3 regions of the Desulfovibrio psychrotolerans genome follow, and region 3 is predicted to be linked to each of the others. Evidence: predicted binding sites of a transcription regulator. Region 3 holds the regulator's gene; each other region holds the start of a gene.
The links. Region 3 encodes sigma-54, which starts transcription at its own class of promoters, with help from an activator protein. Its sites were predicted from a motif close to CTGGCACGGNNNNTGCTT; they were not measured.
Positions count from the first base shown of each region.

Region 1: a site for sigma-54 is predicted at 2,820-2,837, ahead of flgB (flagellar basal body rod protein FlgB). Genes of this name have one in related genera too.
Region 2: a site for sigma-54 is predicted at 3,397-3,414, ahead of HUV26_RS12025 (ammonium transporter). Genes of this name have one in related genera too.

Region 1 is NZ_BLVP01000035.1:80,825-85,927, reverse strand. Features, by position in the region: gene fliF (flagellar basal-body MS-ring/collar protein FliF) at 1-1,257, opposite strand, end outside; gene fliE (flagellar hook-basal body complex protein FliE) at 1,338-1,667, opposite strand; gene flgC (flagellar basal body rod protein FlgC) at 1,692-2,129, opposite strand; gene flgB (flagellar basal body rod protein FlgB) at 2,129-2,539, opposite strand; gene HUV26_RS14055 (tetratricopeptide repeat protein) at 3,052-3,618, shown strand; gene HUV26_RS14050 (efflux RND transporter permease subunit) at 3,770-5,103, opposite strand, start outside.
Region 2 is NZ_BLVP01000010.1:23,130-28,232, reverse strand. Features, by position in the region: gene pheA (prephenate dehydratase) at 1-258, opposite strand, end outside; gene HUV26_RS12040 (3-dehydroquinate synthase II family protein) at 261-1,232, opposite strand; gene HUV26_RS12035 (2-amino-3,7-dideoxy-D-threo-hept-6-ulosonate synthase) at 1,255-2,055, opposite strand; gene HUV26_RS12030 (2-amino-3,7-dideoxy-D-threo-hept-6-ulosonate synthase) at 2,096-2,896, opposite strand; gene HUV26_RS12025 (ammonium transporter) at 3,470-4,852, shown strand; gene HUV26_RS12020 (P-II family nitrogen regulator) at 4,867-5,103, shown strand, end outside.
Region 3 is NZ_BLVP01000001.1:141,907-147,009, forward strand. Features, by position in the region: gene HUV26_RS00620 (LptA/OstA family protein) at 1-244, shown strand, start outside; gene lptB (LPS export ABC transporter ATP-binding protein) at 254-976, shown strand; gene rpoN (RNA polymerase factor sigma-54) at 1,204-2,628, shown strand; gene hpf (ribosome hibernation-promoting factor, HPF/YfiA family) at 2,757-3,299, shown strand; gene HUV26_RS00640 (PTS sugar transporter subunit IIA) at 3,310-3,759, shown strand; gene rapZ (RNase adapter RapZ) at 3,752-4,663, shown strand; gene HUV26_RS00650 (PTS sugar transporter subunit IIA) at 4,717-5,103, shown strand, end outside.

The DNA.
Region 1 (5,103 bases), on a different contig from region 3:
GATATCCGGGCCGCCGAAGGAGATGCTGGAGACTTCTATGATGTCGCCGCGTGCCGTGTCGTAGCCCACCGCGCTGGCAACAAGCTGGCGGATGCGGGCAACTTCTTCCTCGCTGCGGGGGGTGAATACATATTCGCCTGTGTCCGCATTCCGGGCATAGGTGCCGTCCAGAATGACCGCCACGGAGAGGCGGCTTACCTCGCCCACGGGGGCAACGATGTTCTGTTCTTCTTTGTTGATTTCGAAGTTGGTGGTGCGTGTTTCACGGGCGGATTCCTGCGAGCTCAGGCCGCCGGTTATGCCGTCGCCCCGGAAGTTGGGGTCCGGGGTGCCCGCTTCCAGGTTGGACTGGCCGCGGGTGGTTTCTTCGCTGCGCTGTTCGGAGCGGACCACGGCGCTTTCCGGGTCGAAAAGTTCCTTGCGGATGGTGCGCTGGGAGAAGTCCAGATCGGCGTTTACCTTGGCAATGACCCGCCCGGCCCCGATAATGGGGAACAGCATTTCCTGAATGCGGCGTTCCATGTCGCGCTGCAGGGTGAGCTTGTTATCAAGCTGGGTGGTGGTCATGCCATGCAGGGTTTCCTCATCACTGGGGTAGTAGAGGATGTTGCCCTTGGTGTCGTTCACGGCGATACGGCTCTTGTCCATACCTTCCACGGCCATGACCACAAGGTTGACGATGGCCATGACGTCTTTCTGTTCCAGCTTCTTGCCGTCCACCATGGTGAGCACCACAGAGGCGGAAGGCTTTTGTTCATCTTCAATGAACAGGCTGCGGTGGGGCACCACAAGGTGCACGCGCGCGCTTTTGATGGCAGGAAATTCGGAAATGGTGCGCGAAAGTTCGCCCTGCATGGCGCGCTGGTAGTTGATCTTCTGGACGAACTCGGTCTGGCCCACCTTCACTTCGTTGAAGATTTCGAAGCCGATGCCTTGTCCCACGAGGCTGCCTTCGCCCGCCACGCGGATACGCAGGTCGTATACACGGTCGGCCGGAACGAGAATGGTGGTGCCGTCATTCGCAAGCTTGTATTTGGTCTTGTCGGCATCCAGAAGCTTGACCACGCGGTTGGCGTCTTCGAGGCTCAGGTTGGTGTAGAGGGTTTTGTAATCCGGCTGGTTCATCCACAGGATGAGGGCGAAGAACACACCGATGACCGCAAGGGCCAGCCCGCCTATGAACACGCGCTGGGAAAGGCTTATCTGGCTCCAGAAGGCTTTGGACTTGTCTACGGCATCGTTGAGAAGGGGAGACATGGGCTACTCCGTGTGCTGTGTGGTGTGAATTGCCAACCCGAACCGCCGTTCCGGCGGCCAAAATTTTGCCATGCGCGCCGCTAGAAGCTGACGCGGCTGAGTTCCTTGTAGGCTTCCATAACCTTGTTGCGAACCGCGCTGGTCATGGACATGGCGACCCCCGCCTTTTGCAGGGTGATCATAAGCTCGTGCACGTTCTGCGTTTCGCCGGAGGCAAAGGACTGAATCTGCTTGGACTTTTCGGCTTCCATGTCATTTGTTTTGCGCAGGGAGTCCTTGATGGTGGTGGTGAGCGATTCTTTGGGGGGCCTTGGCAGGGCAAAGGATTCACCCGTTGTGGCCTTTTGCGCCTTGCTGAAGTTGTGCATGGCATTGGCGTATGCCTTCATGCCCACGTTCTGTATGCTCATGGCTTCCTCCTGCCTGCGGCGGGATTACTTGGCGAGTTCAAGCGCCTTGTTATACATGCCCTTTACGGCTTCCATAGTGGCCACGTTGGCCTCGTACCCGCGCTGTACGGTCATCAGGTGGGCCATTTCCTCCACCACGTTGATATCCGGGTAGAAGACGAAGCCGTCTTCGTTGGCGTCGGGGTGTCCGGGTTCGTACACCTGCTTGAGGGGGCGCTTGTCCTGCGCCACGTGCAGCACGCGCACGCCGCGCAGTTCCCTGTCCAGAGCGGACTGCATCTGCTTGCTGAAGGGGTGGTCCACTTCTGTTGCCGCCATGAGCACCGTCTTGCGCCGGTAGGGTCCGCCTTCCGGCGTGCGGGTGGTCTTGGCGTTGGCAAGGTTCATGGAAATGATGTTCATGTGGGTACGCTCCGCGCTGAGGGCGGAGGCGCCGATGTCGAGAGCTGTCATGAAGTCCATTATTTCTGCCCTTCCGTTATGATTTTGGTAAGCCCTTCAAAGTTGCCCCGCATGACGGTGGCAAGGGCGTTGTATTGCATGTTGTTCTTGGCCATCTTTGCCATTTCCTTGTCCAGATCCACCTGGTCTTCGCCGTGCACCACGCGCGGCTTGAAGACCTTTTCCCATTCCGGGCCGAATTTTTCGGGATCGAACACGGCGGGCATGTGCGATGAGGCGGTGCGCGTCATCTTGCCCCGGCTGTCCAGATTCAGGGCCTTTTGCAGATCTTCTTCGAATTCAAGATTTCTGGCCCTGTATCCGGGAGTCTTCAGGTTGGCCATGTTGCTCATGACAACATTCTGACGCTGAAGCTGCATGTCCAGAACCTTTTCGGTGACACGTATATGTGCGCTGAACAGGCTTTTCATGCAATGATCCTCCTAGGTTATGTTCTTTCGGACTCTTTTTGTGCGCCCGGGCCATGATTTACTGGAAAGAGGATTAGCAAGAGGCGTTCCATGTGATATATCTTGTTGGTATAAAACCATTTTTATGTGCTGCAAGCACGGGCGGTAGCCGGAATACCGCCTCCGCAGCCGGGTGCGCGGGTTCGCGTGGAGAATGTGGCGGGAGGGCAATAAGGGGAGCAGAAGGAAGTGGTCGCGGGCAGGGGGGGCAGGCACGGTGCGGTGCTGTCTTTCGGAAACGAAGCACGGGCCGTGTTAAGGGTGCATCATAAGAAGGAAGCACCGGAAGACGGGAGAACGTTGCGGTCGTGGCGATTGTGGTGAACGGGCCTGATTTTTTGGCACACACGTTGCATAGCTTCCGGCAGGCAGGACGATGCGGAAAAAATTGTATCCACCGCGCTGGCCTGCAACTTGCATAAAGCAGATTGACTGCTTAGCGAGGGGAAACTTTGTCCTGCATGGAGGGGATCATGAGCAACCATCTCGATTACGAAATCAACAAGGAACTTGGCGAGTGCTACCTGTTTATGGGTGAGCTCGACAAGGCGGAAGAGTACTACAAGAAGGCCGCCACTTCCAACGGAGTGCATCCCGACCCGTATCTGGGTTTGGCAACCATTGCCGTGCAGCGCGGCAAGCTGGATGAGGCGCTTCTGCTGTACCGCAAGGCTGATACCATTGAAAGCAGCGACAAGACGCTGGCGGGTATGGGTCTTATCCACATGGATCGCGGCAACCACGTTGAGGCAATGGAATTTTTTATGCGTGCACTGGAGAACAACCCGGAAAACATGATCGCCATGAGCGGCATGATTCAGGAAAGCTACGCCCTTGACCGCGTTGCTGAGGTTGTGCCCATGCTCGAAACAAGCCTCGCCCATGCTCCCGGCAAGGATGCCGTGCGCTTTTCCCTTGCCGGATGCCTTATCTGGCTGGGAAGGAACGCGGAAGCCATGGAGCATCTGGAAATGCTGCTGGAGAAGGATCCGGCAAACGAGGGCGCGCGTCAGCTGTACGCCAAGGCGAGCGGCGCGTAGCGCGCACCTCCTGTCATAACGAAGACGAGTTCTCCCCTCCCCATACGATTTTCCGGCCCTGACGCTGGCGCTTACGGGCCGGGAAATCCCTTTTCAGCAAGGCCTGCGGCAAAATATGCCGCAGGCCTTTTGCTGTTTGTTTTCTGCCGTGTCAGTTCTCCGTCGGCAAGGCAGAACGGGCCTGCATCCGGTGGTAGGCCACGGGAATGACCACAAGCGTGAACAGGGTTGAGGCCACAAGGCCGAAGATGAGCGCATAGGCCAGACCGGAGAAGATGGGGTCCAGCGTTATGGGCCATGCGCCCAGAGCCGTGGTGGCGGCGGTGAGCACAATGGGCCGCAGCCGGGTGGCACCGCTTTGCAGCACAGCCTCGCGCAGGCTTTGCCCCTGCCGCACGGCCTCCTGAATGAATTCGATGAGCACCAGCGAGTTGCGGATGACGATGCCGCCAAGGGCTATCATGCCGATCATGCTGGTGGCGGTGAAGAAGACCGGGTCCGGGTAGCCCGCCACCGTATCGCCGAAGAGCAGGTTCAGCAGCCAGAATCCCGGCATGATGCCCAGCAGGGTGAGCGGGATGGCTGTCATGATGAGCAGGGGCAGCCGGAAGGAATCGGTTTGCAGGACCAGCAGCAGGTAGATGACCAGCATGGCGGCTCCGAAGGCGATGCCGAGGTCGCGGAAGACATCCACGGTGATTTTCCACTCCCCTTCGCCCGTCCAGACCACGTGGGTGCGCGGGGGCATGGGGTGGGCGCGCAGGGCCGAGGACATGTCCAGCACGGCTTCCGCCGGTGCCCGCCCGGCCATTTCTGCATACACGTAGACCACACGCCTGAGGTTTTTGTGGTAGATGGGCTGGTCTTCTTTCAGCAGAATGAAGCGGCCCAGCTCGCCCAGCGGCACCATGTGGCCGGCGGCGGATTTGAGCGGAATTTCTTCCAGCGAGGCGGTGGAGGAGCGCTTGTCGCGCGGCAGGGTCACGCGGATAGGCAAGGCCTGCCGCTCGTCCGGCAGGTGCACGGTGGCGGGCTGCCCGCCGCCCACGGCAAGGCGCAGGGTATCTGTAATGGCGCGGGCGGTTATGCCGTGCAGGGCGGCTTTTTCTCTGTCTATGGCAAAATCCAGACGCTGCCGGGGGGATTCGTAGCTGGCGTCTATGTCCGTGACGCCGGGTTCCTGACGCATGATGTCCTGCACGTGGGACGCCGCCCGGATAAGCTGCTCTACGGTGCGGTCCGGTTCGCCATACACTTCTGCCGTGATGGTGGAAAGCACGGGAGGCCCGGGCGGGGTTTCCACGATTTTGAGGCGCGCGCCGTGCCTGTCTGCCACAGCCTGCAAAGCATCGCGCACGCGCAGGATAATGGCGTGGCTCTGCGCTGAGCGCTGCGATTTATCCAGCAGGTTCACACGGATATCTGCCTGATGCGGCTCGCCGCGCAGGTAGTAGTGGCGGACCATGCCGTTGAAGTCCATGGGCG
Region 2 (5,103 bases), on a different contig from region 3:
CACCTCCCGGTAGATGGAGCGCAGATGCTCAAAAGGAATGGGCCCGGCGTTATGACGGCGCAGGTTCTCCATAACCTCTTTCTCGCGGAAGGGCTTGAAGATCACGTCGCGCGAGCCCCGTTTAAGCTGGCCCACCTCCAGACTCAGCGAGGCGCGGCGGTTAAGCAGCTCCAGAATATCGCGGTCTGTGGCGTCTATCTCCTGCCGCACTTCCTGCATGCGTGGATTCTCGTCCGTCCTGTCCGTCCTGTCGGGCATGGCTAGCCTTCCTTGATGTCTTCTTGGATGCGCATGCCGAAATGGCGTCCTGCCGCATCGGTGCGCACAAGTATCTCATCCCCTTCCTTCAGGGCAACCACGCTCACGGGCGAACCGTCACGGCGCACCACACGGATGGTTTCCGCATTCTGCAGGAATACGGCCCCTTCCGTTCCGCCCACCCGCGCCTTGATAAGCAGCATGGGGCGCACCTCCACCTTGCAGCGACCTACGGTGGCAAGGGCGGTGGAACCGTCGTGCCCCACAATGAGCACCTCTTCGCCCGCCGCCAGTTCCTCCAGATAGGTGGTCCTGTCGCCGGGCATGACTACATAGGCGTGCACGGCGCCGGCGTTCACGCGGAAAGGACGCGCCGCGACATATTCGTTGCGCTCCGTTTCGGCATGAACAAGAAAGGTAAACGCGCTGGAGTTGCCCACCAGCATGCCCTGCCCGGTCTTCATCACCGACATGGTGTCCACGCAGACACGGTGACCAAGCCCCGCGTGCTCCACCGCCGTAACGGTCGCGGGCACCAGTTCCAGCCTGCCCTGAGAGAGTTTGAGTTCCGCCACGATACGCTTCAGCTCCTCCGCGCCTTCCGGGAGAACCACCACGGCGTTCACCCCGCGTTCAAGAATTCCCGCCGCCAGCTTTGCCTCGTCCAGCGTTGCCACTTCCACGGTCACATTGTCCGACTGCGCCAGCAGGTTTTCTATGGGAATAATCTCCCACCCGCGCGCAATGACCACATCCTCGCCCTTTGCAAGGCGGCTCACAGCCTCTTCCTCATCCTTCTTGGAGGCAAAGGCGATAACGGGCATGGCGTCCTGCGCCAGCACGGTGCAACGTGCCAGCGAGCGCACCTTCTCCACGTCTTCCTGCGCCACGATAATGGCGTCCACGCCGGATTCCAGCGCCAGTGTGATGTGGTCCTTGTTGAACGGGACGCTCTTGAACAATACCTTTTTCATTGTTTTTCCATTTTTGTAAATTTTAATCTTCGCCAACAATGGCAATGGCTTGTTCTACATCCCAATCTTCGTGCACCACGCCGCGCAGGGCTTTCACCAACTGCGGGGTGCGTTTGTGCTGGAAGATATTGCGGCCCACGGAAAGCCCCGCACCGCCCGCGCGCACGGAATCGTGTACCATCTGTATGAAGTCTCTGGTGGAATCCATCTTGGGACCACCCGCTATAACCACGGGCACACAGGTGGAATCCACCACGCGGGAGAAGGAATCCATGTCGCCGGTATAGGGCACCTTCACGATATCCGCCCCCAGTTCCACGGCCACGCGGGCGCAGTGGGCAACCACGGTGGGGTCGAACTGGTTCTGAATCTTGGGTCCGCGCGCATACATCATAGCCAGCAACGGCATGCCCCAGTCCGCCGCCACGGCAGCCACGCGTCCCAGGTCGGCCAGCATATCGCGTTCAGTCTCATCGCCCAGGTTCACATGCACGGAAACACCGTCCGCACCATGCTTTATGGCGTCTTCCACCGAGGAGGTAAGCGACTTGGCGTTGGGCGTGGGAGACATGGAGGTGGAGCTGGAAAGATGCACAATAAGACCCACGTCCTTGCCGCCTTCACGGTGTCCGCAGCGCACCAGTCCCTTGTGCATGAGCACGGCATCCACGCCGCCTTCCGCTATACTGTTCACGGTCTCGCGCATGTCTACAAGGCCTTCAATGGGGCCTACGGTCACGCCGTGGTCAAGCGGTACAATGATGGTGCGCCCGGTGAGCCGGTTGAATATACGCTCGATGCGAATCTTCTTGCCGATATGCATTTGATATCCCTCGCAGAATTATGATTACCCGCCAATATGGCTAGTTCGCTTCCAGCACTGCCATGGCTTTGTCCACGGTCCATTCACTGTGTACCACGCCGTGCAGGGCGGCGACCAGAAGGTCGGGCCGGGCATGCTGAAACACGTTGCGGCCCATAGAAAGCCCCGCCCCGCCTGCCTTGACGGAATCGTGCACCATTTCTACCAGCGCGCGGTCCGAATCCATTTTGGGACCGCCCGCAATAACCAGCGGCACGCAGCAAGCTTCGCACACGTAGGCAAAAGAGTCCATATCACCAGTATAATTCACTTTCACAACATCCGCCCCAAGCTCCATGCCCACCCGCGCGCAGTGGGCTATAATGGCGGGATCAAACTCGTTCTGCACCTTGGGTCCGCGCGCATACATCATGGCCAGCACAGGCATACCCCACTCCACCGCGCGCGAGGTCACCTTGCCCAGATCCTCCAGCATGTAGCGTTCCGTTTCATCGCCCAGATTCACATGCACGGAAACAGCGTCCGCACCAAGGCGCAGGGCGTCTTCCACCGTGCCCACCAGCGACTTGGCGTTGGGCAACGTGGCAATGGACGTGCTTGCAGAAAGATGCACGATAAGCCCCACATCCTTGCCGTAGCCACGGTGCGTGCAACGGGGCAGCCCCTTATGCATGAGCACGGCATTGGCTCCGCCTTCCGCCACCTTGTTCACGGTGCCGGGCAGGTCAAGCAGCCCGTAAATGGGCCCCACCGTTACGCCGTGATCCATGGGCACGATGATGGTCCTGCCTGTGTTGCGGTTGAAAATGCGTTCCAGCCGGACGCTTTTGCCAAGCAACATACGTTTCTCCTCGTGGGTTTGCAGCCCTTCGGGCCTTGTTCACGGCAAACAAAAAAGGGCCGCCGGCTTTCGCCCGCGGCCCTCATCTTGTACCTTTTTTACCGAATGTTCAGTTCGTCAGGCACCAGTGTTCGCACCACGGGCTTTCCCATAGCTAAAGTAATACCAAAAATAAAATTCGGTATTCGCGGCGCTGGTGGCAAAGGTGGTGGCAAAGGTGGTGGAAATGGTGGTCATGTCTGAAAAACAGCCTTTTGAAGCGAAGTGAAACTCTCGGTTACAGCAATTTCCGGCACAATAGGAGAGAGGTCATTCCGCTGTCAACACAAATATTCAACATTTTTGCAAACCACCCTCTTCCCTTGTCGCGAGCTGTTTTTACAATTTTGCACATTACTGCACTTCTGTATTATACAAATTTGTTAAATTAGACTATGTACCTTACAGAAATTGCATGCCCACCTTTTCTTGATTCTAACAAATTCAAACACATACCCTATTTGGCACACTAGATGCTCCAGTGTGGGCAATCGATATGGAACAGGGGTGTTTACCCACGAAAAGGAGGATTCCATGTTTTCAACCACGCTCACTTCGTTGCGTACACTGAGGAAGCTGCTTCCCGCTGCGGGCGGTGCGGCAGCGCTTACGCTGGTTCTTGCCACCTCCGCGCTGGCAGAAGACGCCCCCGAAATGCTCACCCAGCAGAACGCCAACATCCTGTGGACACTGATCGCTGCCATTCTGGTCATGTTCATGCAGGCGGGCTTTGCCATGGTGGAATGCGGCTTCACCCGCGCCAAGAACGCGGGGAACATTCTCATGAAGAACTTCGTGGACTTTGCCGCTGGTTCGCTCATCTTCTTTCTCATCGGTTTCGCCTTCATGTTCGGCACCGATGCGGGCGGATTCATCGGCCTCAGCGGGTTCGGTCTCAGCGGTGTGAACGCCACCACCGATGACGGCATGTGGACGCTGACCTTCTGGTTCTTCCAGTCCGTGTTCGCCGCCACCGCCGCCACCATCGTTTCCGGCGGCATTGCGGAACGCACCAAATTTCCGGCCTACATCCTCGTCAGCATTCTGGTAACGGGTTTCATCTACCCCATTTCCGGCCACTGGGCATGGGGCGGCCTGAACGGCAACGCCGGCTGGCTTGAAGGTCTGGGCTTTGCAGACTTTGCAGGCTCCACCGTGGTACACTCCGTGGGCGGCTGGGTAGCCCTTGCCGGTGCCATAATCCTTGGCCCCCGTACCGGAAAGTACGCACCGGACGGCACCCCCAAGGCCATTCCCGGTCACAACATCCCCATGGCCGCCCTTGGCGTGCTGATTCTGTGGTTCGGCTGGTTCGGCTTTAACGCAGGCTCCACCACCACGGCCGACGGCACCATAGGCTACATCGCCCTGAACACCAGCCTTGCCGCCTGCGCGGGCACCGTGGCCGCCATGCTCACCGTGTGGGCCCGGTTCGGCAAGCCTGAAGCTTCCATGACCATGAACGGCTCTCTGGCCGGTCTGGTGGGCATTACCGCAGGCTGCTACGAAGTTTCCCCCGTGGGTGCCATCATCATCGGCCTTCTCAGCGGCGTGGTCGTGGTGCTCTCCATCGAATTCATCGACAAGAAGCTGAAGATTGACGATCCGGTGGGCGCAGTTTCCGTACACGGCGTGTGCGGCGTGCTGGGCACCGTGGCCGTGGGCCTGTTCGCATCGCCCGATTTCGGCAGCATCTCCGGCCTGTTCTACGGCGGCGGATTCGGGCAGACCATGACACAGATCATCGGCGCAGGCGCGGTCTTTGTCTGGGCATTCGGTATGGGCTATGTCGCCTTCTCCGCGGTCAAGCTCATCATGGGCCTGCGCGTCTCCCGCGAGGAAGAGATGAAGGGTCTGGATATCTGCGAGCACGGCTCCGAGTCTTACAACGGCTTCCAGATCTACACCGTGGAATAGGCAGGAGGAATATCATGAAACTCATCATCGCATACATTCGGCCGGAAATGCTCACCCTTGTGAAGCAGGCCCTCTACAGCAAAGGAATATACGCCCTTTCGGTCACCAACATTCTCGGCAGCGGCCAGCAGAAAGGGTTTACCGAAACCTACCGCGGCGTGGTCATGGAAGTGAACCTGCTCAAGAAAGTCCGCCTTGAACTGGGCGTGCAGGACGACAAACTCGACGACGCCCTTGCCGCCATCCAGTCC
Region 3 (5,103 bases):
CATCGCCGAAGGCAGTGTTCGCGTGACCATGCAGGATGGCAAAAATGGCTCCTGTGCCAAGGCTACTTACGATTTGACTACCGGTATTCTGGTCATGGAGGGGCAACCCATACTCCGTGATGGCGAAAACAGCATTCAGGGGCACACCATCAACTTCTACGTCAAAGAGAACAAGAGCGAGGTGCTCGGGTCTTCCGACAAACCCGTGGAAGCCATTTTTACCGCTCCCAAGCGCTTCAACTAGCGGGTCCGCATGTCGTTTCTGGAAGCGGAATCTCTGACCAAGCATTACGGCAAGCACGAAGTGGTGCGCGGCATTTCCCTGAGCATGAAGCAGGGGGAGGTGGTGGGATTGCTCGGCCCCAACGGTGCGGGCAAAACTACCACGTTTTATATGCTCATAGGCATAGTAAAACCTACCAGCGGCCTTGTGCGCTATGACGGCACGGACGTGACGGATTGGCCCTTGCATGAACGCGCACGCGTAGGCCTGAGTTATCTTCCGCAGGAAAGTTCCATTTTCCGCAAGCTCACTGTGCGACAAAATCTGGAGCTTATCTTAGAGCACACGGGACTCCCCATAAACGTGCAGCGAAAGCGGGCCGACATGCTTCTTGAGGAATTTCGCATCACCCGCATAGCGGATTCCATGGCAATGCATCTTTCAGGGGGCGAACGGCGCAGGCTGGAAATAGCCCGCGCACTTATCCGCAAGCCCCGGTTCATTCTGCTGGACGAGCCTTTCGCAGGAATTGACCCTCTGGCCGTGGATGATATTCAGAGCATCATACGCGGGCTCAGCAACCGTGGGATAGGGGTTCTCATTTCGGACCACAATGTGCGCGAGACCCTGAATATCTGCGACCGGGCCTATCTTGTATATGAGGGGCAGATAATCCTTAACGGCACCCCCAGCCAGATAGTGAACGATCCCAAGGCTCGCAGGGTGTATCTGGGAGAAGGATTCTGCCTGTAGGTGTCGTGACTTTTTCCCGACCTTTTTGAATATTTTGCAAGACATTTCTTTCTGATCGCGCAAAAGCCCGTTTTACGGGCTTTTCTCTGTTGCATGGTTAGTGCTTGTATGGCAAAAGGGACTCAGGTTTGCAGTTTTGGAATGCTTCTTGATAGAGGTCCGGACCGCGCTTCCAGCAGCGCGTCAACCCCCTTGATGCACGGCACTACTCCGGGAATATCGTACCTATGGCATTAGAACTACGGCAACAACTCAAGCTCTCCCAGCAGCTGGTTATGACCCCCCAACTGCAGCAGGCAATTAAGCTGCTGCAGCTCTCCCGGCTTGAACTGATGGAAACCGTACAGCAGGAGTTGCTGGAAAATCCCTTTCTGGAAGAATCTGCCGAGAGCATAACGCCCGCTGATGCCACGGAAGCTGCGGAAATACGTTCTGAGGCTGTGGAAGCCTATGATAAGGAGCTTGCCACCAACGCGGACTGGGAAGACTATCTGGGCGATTTTTCCAGTACCAGCAGGCAAACATCCTCCCGAGATGCCGAAATACCTGAAGAGATGACATCGTTTGAAGCGCGACTCACCTCGCGCCCATCGTTGGACGGCCATCTCTCGTGGCAGCTCACGCTTTCCTCCATAACGGAAGAGCAGAGAACCATAGGGGAAGTGATCATCGGCAATATCGGCTCCAACGGCTATTTGCAGGCCACGATGGAGGAAATTGCAGATATGGCCGGGGCCACCGTACCAGAGGTGGAGGTAATGCTGCGCAGGGTACAGCGCTTTGACCCTGTGGGTGTGGCAGCCCGAAGCCCGCAGGAATGCCTGCTGGTGCAGATAGAAGTGCTCGGATATGACCGCGACCCCGTTCTGGTGGAATTGGTGCGCGAACATCTGGAAGACCTTGAAAAGCGCCGCTACAAGCCCCTGTGCCGTAAGTTCCGTATAAACATGGACGATCTGAAGGAATATATCGACCTTATCCTCACGCTCGATCCCATGCCCGGTGCCAGCTTTGGCAGCAGCGAACCGCAGTATGTTTCCCCCGATGTCTTTGTGCACAAGTATGACGGCGAATTTGTCATTATTCTCAACGAAGAAGGACTGCCCAGTCTGCAGTTGAGCGATATTGTGGACTGTCTTCCCACTGTTTCCGGGCCGGATAAGGATTACTTTCAGGAAAAGATGCGCTCTGCCTCGTGGCTCATTAAAAGTCTGCATCAGCGGCAGCGCACCCTGTACAAGGTGATGGAAAGCATCGTCAAATACCAGAGAGGGTTCTTCGAAGAGGGGGTCACCCAGCTTAAGCCGCTCATTCTTAAAGACATTGCAGAAGATATTGGCATGCATGAATCCACGGTGAGCCGCATTACCACCAGTAAGTATGTGTCTACCCCGCACGGTATTTTTGAGCTTAAGTTCTTCTTTAACAGTGCCATAGGGATGGATGACGGCAGCTCGGTGGGTTCTGAGAGCGTAAAGGCCCTTATCAGACAACTGGTTCAGGGAGAAGACCCCCGACGCCCGCTCAGTGACGAACGCATAGGTGAAATTTTGAAAGAAAAGTTGCAGTTGAATATTGCCCGCAGGACCGTTGCGAAGTATCGTACTGCAATGGACATTCCCTCGTCCTCCAAGCGAAAGTCCGCGTTCTAGGTTTCCGCGTATTAGGAGAAACCCCGAATGTGCAGGCGGTATGCGCAGGACAGGGAATGCGGATACACTGCCAGAGATACCCGTGCGGACTCACACACGGTGCGCCCGCCGAACCTAAGGAGGCATATATGAACATCGCATTCACTTTCAAGAACTTCGAGCCTTCCGACCATCTGAAAAAGTATGCCCGTAGACGCTTTGAAAAGTTGGGGAAATTCATACGCCATTCCGGCAGGTTGGAAATGCAGGTGGGCATGTCCGTGGAAAACTACCGCCACAGGATTGATGTGACACTGGTTTCTGACAACCTCAACCTTTCCGCTTCTGAAAAGTCCGAAGACATGTACGCCACGGTCGATCTTGTGTTTGACAAGCTTGCCGCACAGGTGAAAAAGCATGCGGAAAAGAACAAGGATCATCGCCGCGGCGGAGCCAACATTGCCGTTCGCGAGGACATTATAAGCTATGCGGATACCGGCTCCGGGCGGGAACGGACCATTGTGGGCACGGACCACTTTACGCCCAAGCCCATGGGTATTGATGAAGCCGCTCTGCAGTTGGATTCGCTGGACTACGACTTCCTTGTGTTTCTGAATGCCGAGACTGAGCGTGTGAATGTAATCTACCGCCGGAAAAACGGCGACTTCGGCCTGATTGACCCCACATTCTAGGACACAGATAATGAAACTGGGTGAATACCTGGATAAAACGATGATACTGCCCGAGCTTACCGCCAGCACCAAAGAGGAGGTGCTGGCGGAGCTTGTGGCACCTGTTATTGCCGCCTGTCCGCAACTGGACGCGGAAAGCGTAGTCAACGTGCTGCGTGAACGTGAAAGTCTGGGAACCACGGGCATTGGCGACGGCATAGCCATACCGCACGGCAAGCTCGACAATCTGGACCGGATAATTCTGGTTGCCGGAAGGAGCACAGGCGGAGTGGATTTTGAGGCTCTGGACTTTAAGCTCTGCACCATCTTCTTCCTTGTTCTTGCCCCGGAACAGGTGGCCGGCATGCATCTGCGCATACTTGCCCAAATTTCCCGGCTGCTCAAGGATCCCGAATTCCGCAGTTCCTTTCTTTCCGCACCTGATGCGGATGTGCTGTGGCACCTGCTCAATAATGCCTGACCGGAATCCCGACATGGAATACGAATCATCTGCGGTTTTTCCCGTGCTTATTGTCACCGGGCTTTCCGGCGCTGGCAAGAGCACAGCACTGAAGGTGTTTGAGGATCTGCGATACTTTACTGTGGACGGCATGCCCGCTTCATTGGCATTGCAGATGCTTTCTGTGCTTGATGAACGCAGTCTTGCAAAACATCGTGGGCTGGTGCTGGGTATGGACCTGCGCCAGTTTGAGTTTGACAGCGAATTCAGAGAGGTGCTGGACGGGATGCAGCGTAAAGGCGTAGCTCCCGTCATTCTCTTTCTGGAGGCGCGTCCCGATGTCATCATCAGGCGTTATAAGGAAACTCGCCGCCCGCATCCTTTGGAGAATCGGGACCTTGGCCTTGAGCAGGCTATGGAGCTCGAGAGAAACCTGCTTAAGCCCGCCCGCGACATGGCCGACCTCGTCATTGACACGTCGGAGTTCTCCATTCACGATATACGGCGCGTTATCCAGCAAAAGTGGTCTATTCTGGAGGGTAACAGGCGCAGCCTGCGGGTACACCTGCTGACCTTCGGCTTTAAATACGGAACACCCGCCGAGGCGGATATGGTGTTCGACCTGCGTTTCTTGCCCAATCCGTATCATGACCCCGTGCTCCGTCCGCTTTCCGGCAAGGATAAAGCCATCGCGGAATATGTTCTGGGGTCAGAGCCGGGTAGGGAATATCTGGCCCGCCTGACAGATTTTCTGCACTTCACGCTTTCGCAAATGGAAGCAGAAGGCCGCTACCGCGTTACCATAGCCATAGGCTGCACCGGCGGCAGGCACCGTTCCGTTTCTACCGCAGAAGCCCTTTTTGAGACTTTGAAAAACTTTGATTTTACGGTATCTATCGAGCATCGGCATATGGAGCTGGGTTGAATACTGTATGATCCCCCATACCGGAGCGCTGCCGCCGGTGGAGAAGATATTTCATGAGCGTTTCCAAGACAGAAGAATCGCAGGTGGGCGTGGTTCTGGTCACGCATGCCGATTATGGCTCCGCGCTGCTCCATGCTGCTGAAATCATACTCGGGCCGCAACAGGACTGTGGGGCTGTGAGTGTGGATGGCACGCAGGAAGTTACGGAGACCGTGGCCAGACTCAAAGAAACCGTAGCCCGCGTTGACCGGGGACAGGGCGTGCTGCTGCTGACAGATATGTTCGGCGGCACACCCACCAATCTTAGCCTGTCTCTTCTGGGCGGCGGCAATGTGGAAGTGCTCACGGGAGTCAATCTGCCCATGCTGCTTAAGGTATTCGGCAGCCGCAAGACGCCGCTGCATGAACTTGCTGAAGAGGCGAAGTCCGCCGGGGAAAAG